Regions from separate parts of the Bacillus bruguierae genome, predicted to be linked through region 2. Evidence: riboswitches for the same ligand, from Rfam matches in the RefSeq annotation. Region 2 holds a riboswitch; each other region holds the start of a gene.

Region 1 (5,206 bases), on a different contig from region 2:
GAAAAAGACATTGCAAGATATTAGCGAGGAAGAGCTTCGCCTTGCTTTTCACGTACTACAAAAAGTAATTCGTAATCTTGATTAAAAATTGGAGGGATGACTATGGAAAGTCAAAAGCTTTGGACGAAAGACTTCATTGGAACATGTTTGAGTAGTCTATTTCTCTTTTTAACATTTTATATGCTGATCACAACCTTGCCTGTATATGTTATTGACGGATTAAAAGGAAGGCCTGAAGAAATGGGTCTTGTCGCAACAGTGTTTCTTATTTCCTCTGTAATCTGCCGACCATTTACAGGTAAATGGCTTGATGATTTAGGAAGGAAGAAAATTTTATTCATCTCCCTTTCGTTATTTTTAGCTGCAACAGTCATGTACTTCGGTACGCAAAGCTTATTTTTACTGCTTGCTCTTCGCTTCTTTCATGGTATCGGATTTGGAATGGCAACAACAGCTACTGGTACAATCGTAACAGATGTAGCACCGCCCCACAGGCGCGGTGAAGCACTTGGTTATTATGGAGTGTTTATGAGCTTACCGATGGTTATCGGTCCTTTTTTAGGTTTAACGATTATTTCTAAATTCTCATTTACAGGTTTATTTATCATTTGTTCTATATTTTCTATACTTGCTTTTCTATGTGGACTATTAGTAAATATCCCTAACGAAAAAACAACTGTCAACAGCGAAAAGAAACAGATGCAATGGAAAGATTTAATTGAGCCTTCCACAATTCCAATTGCTCTCACAGGTTGCGTACTTTCCTTTTCCTATAGCGGTATTCTTTCATTTATTCCCGTTTATGCAAAAGAGCTTGGTATGGCTGATATTGCAAGTTATTTCTTTGTTGTATACGCAGTTGTAGTTGTTATTTCCAGACCATTTTCAGGAAAAATATTCGATCGGTTCGGAGAAAATGTTCTCATTTATCCATCTATTATTATCTTTATGATTGGAATGTTTGTTTTAAGCCAAGCACAAACGCCATTTTGGTTACTTGCTGCTGGCGTACTTATTGGCTTTGGATATGGAACTCTAATTCCAAGCTTCCAAACAATTGCAGTTAGTGTCGCACCAAATCACAGGCGCGGATCTGCAACAGCCACTTATTTCTCATTCTTCGATACAGGGATTGGTATTGGCTCTTTCGTACTAGGAATTATCGCAGCACATTCAAGTTATCATCATATGTATTTTATTTCTTCGATTATCGTTGCATTTACATTACTGATTTACTATTTTCTTCATGGACATAAACAAAAGTTCCAAAAGCAAACAACACAAGAAAAATTATCTGCTTAATACTATAAGAGAGAGTAAACTTCTACGTTTACTCTCCTTTTTTTTGCTTCTTTATAAGCTTATCTCTTATAATAAAATGAGAAGGAGGCTTATTATGAGATTTAAAAAATCCTCGCTTATTTTAATCATTTTAATTTTTGTATGTATATTGACTGGTATGGGATTTACATTATTCAATCCAAATAAAAGTTTTTCTTCAAGACAAACAGCAACGAAAAACAACTGGTTACAAGATCCGTATCTTCGCTGGTCATATTCACATATGCGCGAATTTACTTTAACAAAGATTGTCGCTAAAAATCCAAATTACATATCATCAATCCGGGCTAATTTGCAAAATCTAGATAATCTACAAATTACAGATGAAAATGACCATAATACAACGGTTCAGCAACTATTAGAAAAACATAAAACAGATGCTTTCATTGTTTTGCATGATGGAAAGCTTGTGTACGAACGGTACTTTCATGGATATAAAGAAAACGAACCACACGGTATGGCATCGGTAGCAAAAGTATTTACAGGGTTGCTCGTTAATACCCTCATTGAAGAAGGAAAGCTACAACCTAACGCAACTGCAGAAACTTATGTAAAAGAATTAAAAGGAACACCATTTGGAATAGCAACAATTCAACAACTATTAGATATGCAAGTTTCAGTAGAATATCCAACTCATGGTTTCAAACAAGCTGGATTAGAAAATCAAGATGCACAATTATATTTAGCAAGCAACATTCTTCCTCGCAGTAAAAACTATGATGGACCGGTAACAATTTATGACATGTTGCTAGAAGCAAATGAAACCGCTGCTCCAGGAGAAACATTTTCATATAATAATGGTTCTGCTGAAACACTCGCATGGATTATTCGTACTGTAACAGGAAAATCACTCGCAGATCTAATAAGCGAACGTATTTGGTCGCCGATTGGCGCAGAAGAAAATGCTTATTACGTTGTTGACGAAACAGGAGTGGAACAGGCAAGTGCAGGATTAAATACCACCGCTCGAGACATGGCAAGATTCGGGAAGATGATTATAGACAATGGCGTATATGACGGGAAACAAATTATTTCTTCTTCTATTATTGAAGAAATTAAGCATATACAAAAATACGAACTCCCAGTTGGTGATGGTGAGGGATATTCTTACCATAATCAATGGTGGATCTCCCATAACGAGCACGAAGCATTCGAAGTATTTGGCAGTTATGGACAAAGATTATATATCGATCCAACTGCACATATGGTTATCGTTCATTTTTCTTCCAATGCTAATCATAATGGAGAAATACACTCCGCATATGGAAATATGTATTTACAAATCGCGAATCACTTACAGAAAGAGCCCTCTAATTAAGTTAAAATTTTCAAAGTTTTTGTTACGAAAAGAGCTGTCTCATGACAGCTCTTTCTCTATAATTGAAATTACATATTTCCATTGTTCTTCTGAAAAACATAAAGGTTTTAACTGAAATACCATTGAACAGATCTCTTCTATATAATGAACATTTTCCTGTAAAAATTCCCATCGGAGCAACTTAGGTATATGCAAATCTGCAACTTGTTCACTTTGTTCTACTAAAATGTCTACCTCTCTCTTACAAATACCTCTTATAAGATACTCTTCTCGAACTTCTTGTTTGACTTTAGAAAATTGCTTGCTATTCTCCTTTATACCAAATAAACAATCAAGATAAGAACAAAACAAATCATCATCTCTTTTACATACATTCGCAATTTTGTAGATCAGTTCCCTATTTTTCATAATCTTATTACCTTTTTATATATCTTTTGCAGCCATTTCTCTCTTTTTTCTCGTTTACTATTTTTCACTTGTTTCAAAATTGCACCGTTGAAACTATAAGGCTTTGGATGTGCATATACAATTAATATGTTCATTGTAAACAACACCTTCCTTTAATTCCCTTTTGACTTTTTCTATACTCACATGCTATTCTAATACATGTCGAAGGGCAAGCCCCTTTTACAAAGCAACAGACACCTATTCGGCGATGGTGTCTTTTTTATTTGTTAGCCGAGAACGCCCATCTTTCGGGGCACATTTAATTTTTGAACACTACACACTCAGCACCATTTCCTTTTAAAAAGACTGCATAGCACAGTCTTTTTAACTACATAACACTTATCAAATAAAAGTAATTTTCAAACAAATATTACTATAAAAAAGGGAGAATAACTCCCTCTATATTATTTTACCGTGTAGTAAATACCTTTATCATCTATATATTTGTATGGCTCTGCTAAAGTAATTTTCCCATCCAACTTTAACTCATCTAGCAGTCGTAGTAAGTAAAATTGCTGCAGCATCTTCTTCGCAAATTTCCCTTTATGTTCAGTAGCGATATGTTGTTGAATATCCAATAATGTAATCGGCTCTTCCTTTTCTTCCATATATTTATAAATTGCATTACGTAGTGTAATATATTTTTCAAGCGTCATAGTCCACCTACTCCTTTCTTCTCGTTGCCCATCTTTCATTATCGGTTTTTTTACAATAAAAAAACCTCTTCGATAAGAAGAAGTAGATCATATCTCTTCCTTCTTATCTTTCAGAACAAAACTGTTCTGCTGGAATTAGCACCTGCATCGCGGTTGCTGGGTTTCATCGGGCCAGTCCCTCCACCTCTCTGGATAAGAAAATATTCACTTTATCTCTTACTATAATGAGTGTAATTCAAAAAGTCAATTCTTATAAGAATAATCAGGATTTATTTTTTAGAATGCTATGATATTTTCTTTCGTTTTGCTCATACTACAAATGTATACGCCCAAAGGAGGTGTGCACTCATGCAAAAAAATGCACGCGGTCACGTTCAAGATTCTTGTCAAGCTTTACACGAAGCAAAGAACTGTTTACAAAATGCCTTACAAACAGTAGAGAAATCAGATAATCGTCAACGGATTGAACAATCTTTGCAAGCTGTTCAACATGCACTGCAACAATGTGATAGTACAGCGGAAGTTTTGGCTCAGGAATAAAAAATCTACACCAAAAAAGTAAGCACGTATGAATCATGCTTACTTTTTAACTCATGAACTTACTATCAGCCCTTTAATTGAAATAATACTGTAGTAGCAATGAAAAAATAAACTGAATTGACGATTTCCCACACACCAACCTTTAAAATAGTTACTTTTTTACCATACAACACAATCGCACGAATGCAACTTGGAATAAACGCAATGACAAACCAAGGAGACACAATGAACGTACCAACTACAAGTACTAAATGATATCCCCATGAAATCCACCGATATATTGGATTTTTCTTTTCTCGAATCATCGTTTTCACATAGAACGTACTTCCCATAAAGTATAAAAATGAAACAAGTGCAATCAGCCATGCTGTTTCATCAATTGTTTTCATTGTGAAATAATAACTGATCATGCCACCAATACAAAAAACGATAATAGCACTAACGTCATTCAGTAATGCTCGTTCATTCTTTTGACGAGCAAAATAAATGTTTATAAAAAATAATGGAATCATATATATTGCAAAAAAGAGAATTCTCCACTCGTATGTAAGGGAAATTACACCGAACAAAATAGCAAGACTAAAATATATGAGCGCCCAGTGTAAATAGCGCTTTTGTCGCCTTTGTTTCATATACATTAGAAAGGGATATGTTGCTAAATAGACAAATAACCATGCTAAAAAAAGTGGTATGTGTTGCCATGTTGCTTTGCCAATGAAAGCACTCAGCAAAAACGGAATTAGAAGCATCGCCCATGCACCATGTTGCTTCGGAATTACTGGTTTTATCATATAAACACCTCAAAATCGAAAATGATTTTCAATATTCATTATATATAATTTCATTCTTCGACTTTTTATGAAAATGTGTCTATAATTGAACAATTCCAGTTACAACAACACAC
Region 2 (5,206 bases):
TTAAAGAAGGTAAAAAATAATCCAAAATATCTTTATTTTCTAATAATTCTTCAGGTATTCCCCCTAATTTAGCAACATAATTCACAAACTCCTCGCGACCGAGTTGTGACATTTTCTTCCTTTTTATATTTGGAGCTTGAATAGCAGAAATAATAGCTACTTCTGGGTACACACCTTCCATCTCTAGTTCTTGCAAAAGACGGTAGACCATTAGTCCCCCCATACTATGTCCAAACAAAATAAAACGATCATTTTTGAACTCTAACAACATTTGTCTATATAAATTTACTAGATTTTCAAAATTAGATTCTAAAGGCATCGTGTTTGTACCATGTCCAGGCGGCTCTACTACGTGCATTGTACAAGTACCTCGCAAGTATTTATGCAGTGGACGAAATGAGGCAGAATATCCTCCAGCAAATGGAAAACAAATTAGGTGTAAATCATTCATATCACTATCTAATCGTTTTAAAATTTTCATCAATTTGGCCTCCTTCAGTTTGTCATTTATAAAGATAATTATTTAGCTTATACGTTATTTAAACAATAAAAGTTCCTTCTTTCATTCGCCACTCACTACTTTAAAAACGTAATTATATTTATCACCTACAGTCCATATATAAATACATGCTCTTTCTTAAAGAAGATTATAAAGCTTTAGCTAAATTGTGTCCATGTAACTATACAAGCTTTAAGCTTACTAATTAACTTAAAATCGGGTAACTACAGAAACATTTATTTCATAAGTTACTAAAAAATCAACATTAAAAATCGAGTATTGTTTCAAGATTCGACCGCTAAATCAAGTCATTTCTTGCATTTTTTTGTGAAACAACACCATCTAACATAGTCAAACAGCCTTGCATATTTTTAAAATAAGCAATTATTCTCTATAAGAATATACATCATTGTTTGAACACAGCTTATAAAGAGAACTTAATGTATTTCCAAAAATAAAAAAAGCTTTGCGCACACGCGCAAAGCTTTTTTCTTCCTATATTATAGACCAGCTTGTTCTTTTAAAGTTTCAGCTTTGTCTGTACGTTCCCATGAAAGATCTACATCAGTACGTCCGAAGTGGCCGTAAGCTGCTGTTTGTTTGTAAATTGGGCGACGTAAGTCTAACATTTTGATGATACCAGCTGGGCGAAGATCGAAGTTGTTGCGAACTAGTTCTACTAGTACTTCTTCAGATACTTTACCTGTGCCGAATGTATCAACAGAGATAGATACTGGTTGTGCTACGCCGATTGCATATGCAAGTTGTACTTCTGCTTTGTCAGCAAGTCCTGCTGCTACGATGTTTTTCGCAACGTAACGAGCTGCGTATGCTGCAGAGCGGTCAACTTTTGTTGCATCCTTACCAGAGAATGCACCGCCGCCGTGACGAGCATATCCGCCGTAAGTATCTACGATAATTTTACGACCTGTTAAGCCAGCATCCCCTTGTGGTCCACCGATAACGAAGCGGCCAGTTGGATTAATGAAGAATTTTGTTTCTTCATCGATTAATTCAGCTGGTACAACTGGTTTAATTACGAACTCTTTTAAGTTGCGATCGATTTGTTCCCAAGCAATTTCTGGATGATGTTGCGTAGAAATTACGATTGTATCGACGCGAACTGGTTTACCATTTTCATCATACTCAACTGTTACTTGTGTTTTACCGTCTGGACGTAAGTATGGTAATGTATCATCCTTACGAACTTCCGTTAAACGACGAGCTAATTTGTGAGCTAGTGAGATTGGAAGTGGCATTAATTCTTTTGTTTCATTACATGCAAAACCAAACATTAAACCTTGGTCGCCAGCACCGATTGCTTCAATCTCTTCGTCAGTCATTTGACCTTCGCGTGCTTCTAACGCTTGGTCAACACCCATTGCGATGTCAGCAGATTGTTCATCGATAGATGTTAAAACTGCACAAGTTTCTGCATCGAATCCGTATTTTGCACGAGTATAACCGATTCCTTGAATTGTTTCGCGAACGATTTTTGGAATATCTACATAAGTAGAAGTTGTAATCTCTCCCGCTACCAATACTAAACCAGTTGTTACTGTTGTTTCACAAGCTACACGTGCGTTTGCATCTTTTGCTAAGATTGCATCTAAAATAGAATCAGAAATTTGGTCACAAATTTTATCTGGATGTCCTTCAGTTACAGATTCAGATGTGAACAGATGACGTTTTTTTGTCATGTGGTAAACCTCCCTACAGTAATTGTATATATTGTACGGAACTCATCCTTAATTTGCCACAAACTGCGACATTCATGTATTTTCCCATACAAGTGCAAAAGAAAAACCTTTCCTTATAGAGGAAAGGTTTTATTTGCTACTTGCATACTGCTTTTTGCCCTTCGCTCTTATCGTTCGAGACCATTAGCCTCGCACAGGTTTAAGCACCTATTCACTTGCTTGCCTTGCATGCAAGTGAGGTTGCCGGGCTTCATCGGGCCTGTCCCTCCGCCAGCTCGGGATAAGAGAGTATCCGTCCTCAACTATACTAAAGAAATGACTTTCATTTGTCAATCCATATACACATATTCCTATAAGTTTTTAACCACAGAAATTTATGGAAAAAATAAGATAATAACACAAACAAAAATAAATAAATAGTATACATTATTTATATGATTGTGTTATACTTTTAGTGGGGATTACGATGAATATTCATAAATCAAATAAAGGATGGTATATAAATATGAGTACTGCGAATGTCCAAATTGGATTACATGAACTATTGAACGGAAGCAATGCACAGGTTCAATTGAGCGTTCCGCAATTAACGGAAAAGGTATTAATGAGAAAAGAAGGTCGATTAACTTCTACTGGCGCTGTTTCTGTTTCAACAGGAAAATATACAGGACGTTCTCCGAAAGATAAATTTATTGTAGACGAAGCATCTGTTACGGATAAAATTGCTTGGGGATCTGTAAACCAACCAATTTCTGAAGAGCATTTTAATAAATTATATGCAAAAGTGCTAGAATACTTAAAAGATAAAGAAGAACTATTCGTATTCAAAGGATTTGCAGGAGCAGACCGCAACTCCCGTCTTCCTCTTCAAGTTATTAATGAATACGCTTGGCATAACTTATTTGCGCATCAATTATTCATTCGTCCAACTGAAGAAGAATTAAAAAGTCATGATGCACAGTTCACAATTGTATCTGCACCAAACTTCAAAGCAGATCCAGAAGTCGACGGCACGAATTCAGAAACGTTTATTATTGTTTCTTTTGAAAAGCGTATCGTGTTAATCGGGGGTACCGAATACGCTGGCGAAATGAAAAAATCAATCTTCTCTATTATGAACTACTTACTTCCAGAGCAAGATATTTTATCTATGCACTGCTCTGCAAACGTAGGTGAAGAAGGCGATGTTGCTTTATTCTTCGGTTTATCTGGAACAGGGAAAACAACATTATCTGCTGATCCGCACCGCAAATTAATTGGTGATGACGAGCACGGCTGGTCTGATAACGGTGTATTTAATATCGAAGGCGGTTGCTATGCGAAATGTGTGAACTTATCTCGCGAGAAAGAGCCACAAATCTTTGACGCGATTAAATTCGGCTCTGTTTTAGAAAACGTTATGATTAATGATCAGACACGCATTGCAAATTACGATGACACTGCATTAACAGAAAATACACGTGCAGCTTATCCAATTGATGCAATTGATAACATCGTATTACCTAGCGTTGCAGGTCATCCAAATACAATTATTTTCTTAACTGCTGATGCATTTGGCGTATTGCCTCCAATCAGTAAATTAACGAAAGAGCAAGCTATGTATCATTTCTTAAGCGGTTACACTAGTAAACTAGCAGGAACTGAGCGCGGTATTACTTCACCACAAGCAACATTCTCAACATGCTTCGGTTCTCCGTTCTTACCGCTTGATGCATCTCGCTATGCAGAAATGCTTGGTGAAAAAATTGAGAAACATGATGCAAAAGTATTCTTAGTGAACACTGGCTGGACTGGCGGCGAATACGGCGTTGGAAAACGTATGAACTTAGGTCATACACGCGCAATGGTGCAAGCTGCATTAAACGGCGAGCTTGATAACACTGAAACAGTAAAACATGATATCTTTGGCCTTGAAGTACCACTTCATGTTCCTGGTGTACCTGATGAAGTATTAATGCCAGAACAAACGTGGGCTGATAAAGAAGCTTACAAAGTAAAAGCAACTGAACTTGCAAATAAGTTCAAAGAAAACTTCAAGAAATTTAATACTGTTTCTGAAACAATTGTAAACCTTGGCGGTCCAATCGCTTAACCTGACTTTACTGTGAAATATCCTAAATCATGTGAATAAGTATGTTGTTATTGCAAGAAAACAAGTACTCACCGACAAAGCCCACGTTTTCTTGTCATTGCACATACTTACATATAAAAAGAGGCTTACGAGTAATCTCGCAAGCCTCTTCCCTATTTCTTCGTATCTTTCATACTATAATATGCTAAATTAATAACGATTAATATATATCCGCCCATAATCCCGACAGCAAATGCCCACATTACCATATGATGCTCAATTTCGTACATAATAATAGCACCAAGTATCGCTGCTGCAAATCTGTTTATCATACCAAGAGTTGGTGATTTACTTTTTTTCACTATACTCTCTCCAATTTTTTCAATGCGGCGTCCTAAAATCCAAACACAATATGTGCTCACCAGAAAACCAAGACCAATTCCTAAAAAATGCGGAGAAAAAGGAGTAAATGCCCATCCTAACAGCATAAGTGCTAAAATATAATAAGTTTGTACTTTAAATGTTTGTAACGACATGCTAATCATGTTGTGACTCCTCTACTGCAAAATCTCTATATCAAACTTCATCCAAATTGAAAAAACACTTTTTTAGGTAGGCGAGAGTGATTGGCCATGCATAGAAGCGGTCAGGTCCTTTTCCTGCCACGTGCAATACAAAAGCAAATTACTTCTCCATAGCAGTGATTTATATATTGGATAATCAAAACAGTTTTTACTATTCACATAGTGTTTACATTATTAAAATATTTGCGCGAAATAACATTATATAAGATTTCTTTTGCGAGCAGCATGACGAATTGTGTCGTTTTTGTAAACATTTTTTTATGATTCTTGCAAAATACGATATCAATCTAACAAAATATGGATATGATATAGTAAGTACACAATAAAGGAGGGACTTCCATTGCTCTTCTTT
Region 3 (5,206 bases), on a different contig from region 2:
ATAATGCGCACCACGCCGCTTCCTACAGTTCCAAGACCTAATAGGCCGACTTGAATTTCGTTCATAGTACTGTCCACCCCTCTAAAAATTGTATTTAGGTGCCATTATATAAGTTAAAATTACAAAAAACAATATATTTAGAACATTCTGAATAATAAAGATCGTTCTTTACAAAGAAAACGTTACCAAGTGTTATGCACACCTTCCTTTACAAAATATACGGGGTTTCCTGATACACATAGTAATTCAACCAATTTGAGAATAGTAAATTTCCATGGCTACGCCACTTTACTACTGGTTTTTCTAGAGGATCGTCATGTTTAAAATAGTTTTTGGGAATAGGAATATCCAGTCCTCTTTGCTGATCACGCTCGTATTCTTGCTTTAATGTCTCACAGCTGTATTCACTATGACCAAGAACAAAAATATGCTTTCCATCTTTATTCATAACGATATGCACACCGGCTTCTTCAGATGTCGCTAACAAATCAAGCTCCTCTACTTTTTGAATATCAGATGCACGGACTTCTGTATAACGAGAATGCGGTGCAAAAAAGCTTTCATCAAAACCGCGTAATAATTTCACATGCTCCTGCTGCACTTCATGCTCAAATACCCCAAACATCTTTTGCTCTAGCAAATATTTCGGAACGCCGTAGTGATAATACAATCCAGCTTGTGCCCCCCAGCAAATATGAAGCGTTGATGTAACATGTGTCTTCGAATAAGCCATAATTTTCTTCAGTTCTTCCCAATAATCTACCTCTTCGAAAGTAAGTGTTTCAACCGGAGCACCCGTAATGATGAGCCCGTCAAATTTTTCTCCTTCAATATCATGAAATGTCTTATAAAAGCTTGTTAAATGCTCCTGAGTTACATTTCTTGATGTATGGGACCCCATATGAAGTAAATGGACATCGAGTTGAAGCGGTGTATTTCCAATTAAACGAAGCAAATGCGTTTCTGTTTCTTGTTTTGTTGGCATTAAATTTAAAATAGCAATCTTCAAGGCACGAATATCTTGCGTTTCTGCTCGCTCTTTCGTCATCACAAAAATATTTTCATTTTGTAATACTTTACGAGCTGGTAAATCTTTATCAATGATGATCGGCATACTGTTTTCCTCCAGAAAGTGCTGCTTTTAAATCAGCAATAATATCCGCCGCATCTTCAATACCAACCGATAATCGAATTAAATCAGGCGTTACACCTGCTAAACGCTGCTGCTCTTCTGTAAGCTGACGATGCGTTGTGCTTGCAGGGTGAATGACACAAGTTCTTACATCTGCAACATGCGTCACCAATGTGGCAAGCTTCACATCTTTAATAAACTGTTTAGCAGATTCAAGACCTCCTTTTACTCCAAATGTCAAAACACCACTCGCACCTTTCGGTAAATATTTTTGCGCCAATGCATAATTTTCATTATTTTGAAGTCCAGGATAATTGACCCAATCAACGCGCTCATGCTGCGATAACCACTGTGCAACAGCTAATGCATTTTGACTATGTCGCTCCATACGAAGATGCAACGTTTCTAAGCCAATATTGCTCATGTACGCATTGAATGGGCTCATACAATTTCCATAGTCTCTTAATAACTGTACACGAGCTTTCACAATGTATGCTGCTTGCCCGAACTTTTTCACATAGTTCACACCATGATAGCTCGGATCTGGTTCAACAAATTCAGGAAATTTACTCCAATCGAAATTTCCCCCATCAATGACAATGCCGCCAAGTGAGCTTGCATGACCATCAATATATTTCGTTGTAGAATGAACAACAATGTTTGCACCATGTTCAAATGCATGACATAAATACGGTGTCGCTAACGTATTATCCACAATAAACGGTATTCCAAGCTCTTTTGCCGCATCAGAAAACTCTTTAAAATTCAGTACATTCATCGCAGGATTTCCAAGCGATTCCGCATACACAAGCTTTGTTTTCTCATTTGCGAGGGCAACAATTTTATCAGCAGATAGGTTTGGATTAAAGAACGTAACCTCAATCCCAAGCTTCTTAAGACTAACTGCAAATAAATTAAATGTACCGCCATATACTGTTGATGAGCAGAGCAAATGATCGCCGCTGTTACAAATATTTAATACCGCTAGCATAATCGCAGCTTGCCCTGATGCGGTTGCAACCGCACCAACACCGCCCTCTAACTCTGTCAACTTCTGCTCAAATGCCGCAAGTGTCGGGTTGCCAATACGCGTATAAATATATCCTTCTGCCTCCAAATTAAAGAGAGCTGCTAAATCATCAGAAGTGTCATATTTATACGTTGTACTTTGATAAAGCGGCAAAACACGCGGTTCACCATTTTTCGGCGTATAGCCACCTTGCACGCAAATCGTTCCTTTTCCCCATGATTCTCCCATTTCCCAAACTCCTTTCTTTTATATAAAATAAAAAACTGCTTCTTTCCTAAATAAGAAAGAAGCAGCTTAGATAAACGCTCGCCATGTAGCCTTTCTTATCTTTCAGGAAATACCTGCAGGATTTGGCACAATTCCGATTTACGGCTGTTGCCAAGGTTTCATAGGGCCCGTTCCCTCCACCTATTCTTGATAAGACTTATGCAATTACCGATGATTTTATAGAAACTATTTCCTCATGTCAATATATTTTTCTGAATATTTCCAAAGTATTTCATTAACTGTTTTATTCCCTCTACCGCTGAACTTTACCAAATAAAGAATATTCTGTAAAATTAAAAGTATGAATGATAACTCATTCATAAACCAATAGGAGGCGATAGATACATGAAAGTCGGAGAAATTTTAACTTTTGAAAAATCATTTACGAGAGAGGATGTAGAGCTATTTAGTAAAATTTCTGGTGATGCTGGTGAACATCATGTTGTTCCAGATGAACATGGACGCGTAATGGTACAAGGATTACTCGTTGCAACATTACCTACAAAAATTGGCGGCGATTTAAATTTTATTGCAAGAGATGTGGAGCTTACTTTCTTACGCCCAGTCTTTACCGGAGATACTGTTCGATGTGAAGTCACACTTATTCATCATGAAAAACAAGCAGATCGAATAATTGCTGTTTCAAAGGCAGAATGCTTTAATCAAAATGGTAAAAAAGTATTGGAAGGATCCTTCCAAGGAATTATTCGTCAATAATTTGAACTACCCCCACTTATCGGCCAATGCCTCTTGAAGTGGGGGATTTTTCATTCCTTACTGATAAAAAAACGCCCAATCAGGCTTTTGACTTCCCCACCTATCTTCTTTAGAAAAGTAGAATCGGCTCGTCCAGAATGTGAGGGGGATGGAGCTTCTGACGTAGATGTGTATTTTACCTCGTAGGAAGAAGCGAAGCCACCGAACATTCTAGCCACTGGAACTAGACAATGCCTTCTCTCTGAATCTTGAGGTGGGGGTCTTACTGCCCACAAATAGCGGGATAAATTTGAAAAAATACAGGAAATGTTCTATTTAAAGACCAAAAATACATTTAAAAAACCTTACTTACTATGTAAAATGAAAGAGTTATATTTAATTCATTAAGGTAACCTTGAAAATGCTATTTTTCACAACGCTACTTATACAAATGTTGCCACATCACTTATTATAAAGTGATATTTTTTCTTTATGGGGATTAAAAACTTAACTTAATAACTATGTTGCTGCACATTTTTCATATGAATTTCAAATAAAATTCATATAAATCCTTTAATATTAAACACTATAGGTAATTCTCTATCTTTTATATAAATTACTCTTCAGTAAGTCTTTTTACAAAAATGTAAAAAAGAGCTGTCATAACATATATAAGCATAATTATTCTCGTATCAGAATCTCTAAATTTTTCATAACAAGAATGTAACATAAAGGAGGCATAAAAATGACTATTAGAAGAGGCATGCATTCTTTACTTATCATGTACGGTATGTTTCTAGGTTCTATAGTTGGTGCTACAGTCTGGTTATTTTTAGTTACCACAAATGCTGGAATTCACTTTATTTGGGGATATTTACCCAAAGAATTTTCATTACCACCTTATTATACAATTTGTGTAACAATGATTGGCGGTGTTCTTGTCGGACTGTCACAAAAATACTTCGGTACATACCCGCGTTTAATGCCAGAAGTAATGGGCGAATATAAAAAAACAGGTAGAATTGAGTATAGTTTTGTACATAAATCTACGTTAACAGCTATTATTGTTTTAATATTTGGTGCAAGCTTAGGACCGGAAGCAGCACTTGTTGGAATTATCGGTGGACTTTGTACGTGGGTTGGAGATCGTTTTCATTTCGCTTTAAAAGGAATGAAGGGATTAACTGAAATTGGAATTGGTGCTACTTTAAGTGTTATTTTTAATGCGCCATTATTCGGTTATTTAGCTCCGAGTGAAAATGAGAATAAACCAATTGACGAAATTTCCAAAGGAAAAAAAACTATTGTATATCTCGCTACTACTTTTGCTGGTTTTTCTGTTTATTTATTACTTAGTAAGTTTGATAATCGAGGATCTTTTATTGTTGATTTTGGGAAAGGGTCTTTTTCACTTCAGGAATGGATTGCCTTTTTACCTCTGATTTGTATAGGAGCTGGTGTAGGCTATTTTTATTTCAAGATAGAATATATATTTGAAAAAATCGTTCATCCTTTTCAAGAATATAAAGTCACATTGGGAATTATAGGTGGCATTCTTTTAGGGATTGCCGGAACTTTACTACCCTACACAATGTTTTCAGGAGAACATCAATTAAAAGACTTAGTCCATGAATGGACAGCATTATCATTTTGGATGCTGCTTCTTTCAGGAGTTTTAAAATTATGTGTAACGGCAGTCTGTTTAAGTACAGGTTGGCGTGGTGGACATATTTTTCCGATTATATTCGCTGGTGCAAGTATTGGATATGCTGTGGCTACTGTCATACCGTTAGACCCAGTTGCTTCTGTAGCTATTGTGACAACAGCCATTTCAAGCTATGCAGTACGAAAACCAATCGCTATTACATTATTATTACTTATGTTCTTCCCAATTAATTTATTGTTACCAATGATTGGAGCTGCAATGATTGGTAATCTTTTTCCACTTCCTAATCATAATGGGAATAAACAAGAGGAGATGGAACAAAAATAAAGTAAGAAAATAAACAAGCAGTACTACCGCTATAAAAGCGTTGGTACTGCTTGTTTTGTTAATTAAAACATATTTAACTACTTTCTTT

Evidence for each region. Region 2 has a riboswitch for S-adenosylmethionine ahead of metK (methionine adenosyltransferase). Riboswitches for the same ligand answer to the same signal wherever they lie in the genome.
Region 1: it holds a riboswitch for S-adenosylmethionine, as region 2 does, so the genes downstream of both, WAZ07_RS14610 (hypothetical protein) here and metK (methionine adenosyltransferase) in region 2, are expected to answer to the same signal.
Region 3: it holds a riboswitch for S-adenosylmethionine, as region 2 does, so the genes downstream of both, WAZ07_RS06715 (bifunctional O-acetylhomoserine aminocarboxypropyltransferase/cysteine synthase) here and metK (methionine adenosyltransferase) in region 2, are expected to answer to the same signal.

The regions. Positions count from the first base shown of each region.
Region 1 covers NZ_JBAWSX010000008.1:78,718-83,923, forward strand. The annotation lists gene WAZ07_RS14585 (MarR family winged helix-turn-helix transcriptional regulator) at 1-85, shown strand, start outside; gene WAZ07_RS14590 (MFS transporter) at 103-1,302, shown strand; gene WAZ07_RS14595 (serine hydrolase domain-containing protein) at 1,397-2,659, shown strand; gene WAZ07_RS14600 (group-specific protein) at 2,699-3,067, opposite strand; gene WAZ07_RS14605 (hypothetical protein) at 3,064-3,201, opposite strand; gene WAZ07_RS14610 (hypothetical protein) at 3,511-3,762, opposite strand; SAM riboswitch class I at 3,863-3,961, opposite strand; gene WAZ07_RS14615 (hypothetical protein) at 4,111-4,302, shown strand; gene WAZ07_RS14620 (YwiC-like family protein) at 4,368-5,090, opposite strand.
Region 2 covers NZ_JBAWSX010000012.1:131,469-136,674, reverse strand. The annotation lists gene WAZ07_RS18775 (thioesterase II family protein) at 1-484, opposite strand, end outside; gene metK (methionine adenosyltransferase) at 1,000-2,199, opposite strand; SAM riboswitch class I at 2,364-2,486, opposite strand; gene pckA (phosphoenolpyruvate carboxykinase (ATP)) at 2,705-4,291, shown strand; gene WAZ07_RS18760 (ATP synthase subunit I) at 4,444-4,815, opposite strand; gene WAZ07_RS18755 (hypothetical protein) at 5,195-5,206, shown strand, end outside.
Region 3 covers NZ_JBAWSX010000003.1:6,421-11,626, reverse strand. The annotation lists gene WAZ07_RS06725 (homoserine dehydrogenase) at 1-65, opposite strand, end outside; gene metA (homoserine O-acetyltransferase MetA) at 209-1,114, opposite strand; gene WAZ07_RS06715 (bifunctional O-acetylhomoserine aminocarboxypropyltransferase/cysteine synthase) at 1,098-2,390, opposite strand; SAM riboswitch class I at 2,483-2,586, opposite strand; gene WAZ07_RS06710 (hotdog family protein) at 2,775-3,146, shown strand; gene WAZ07_RS06705 (chloride channel protein) at 3,871-5,118, shown strand.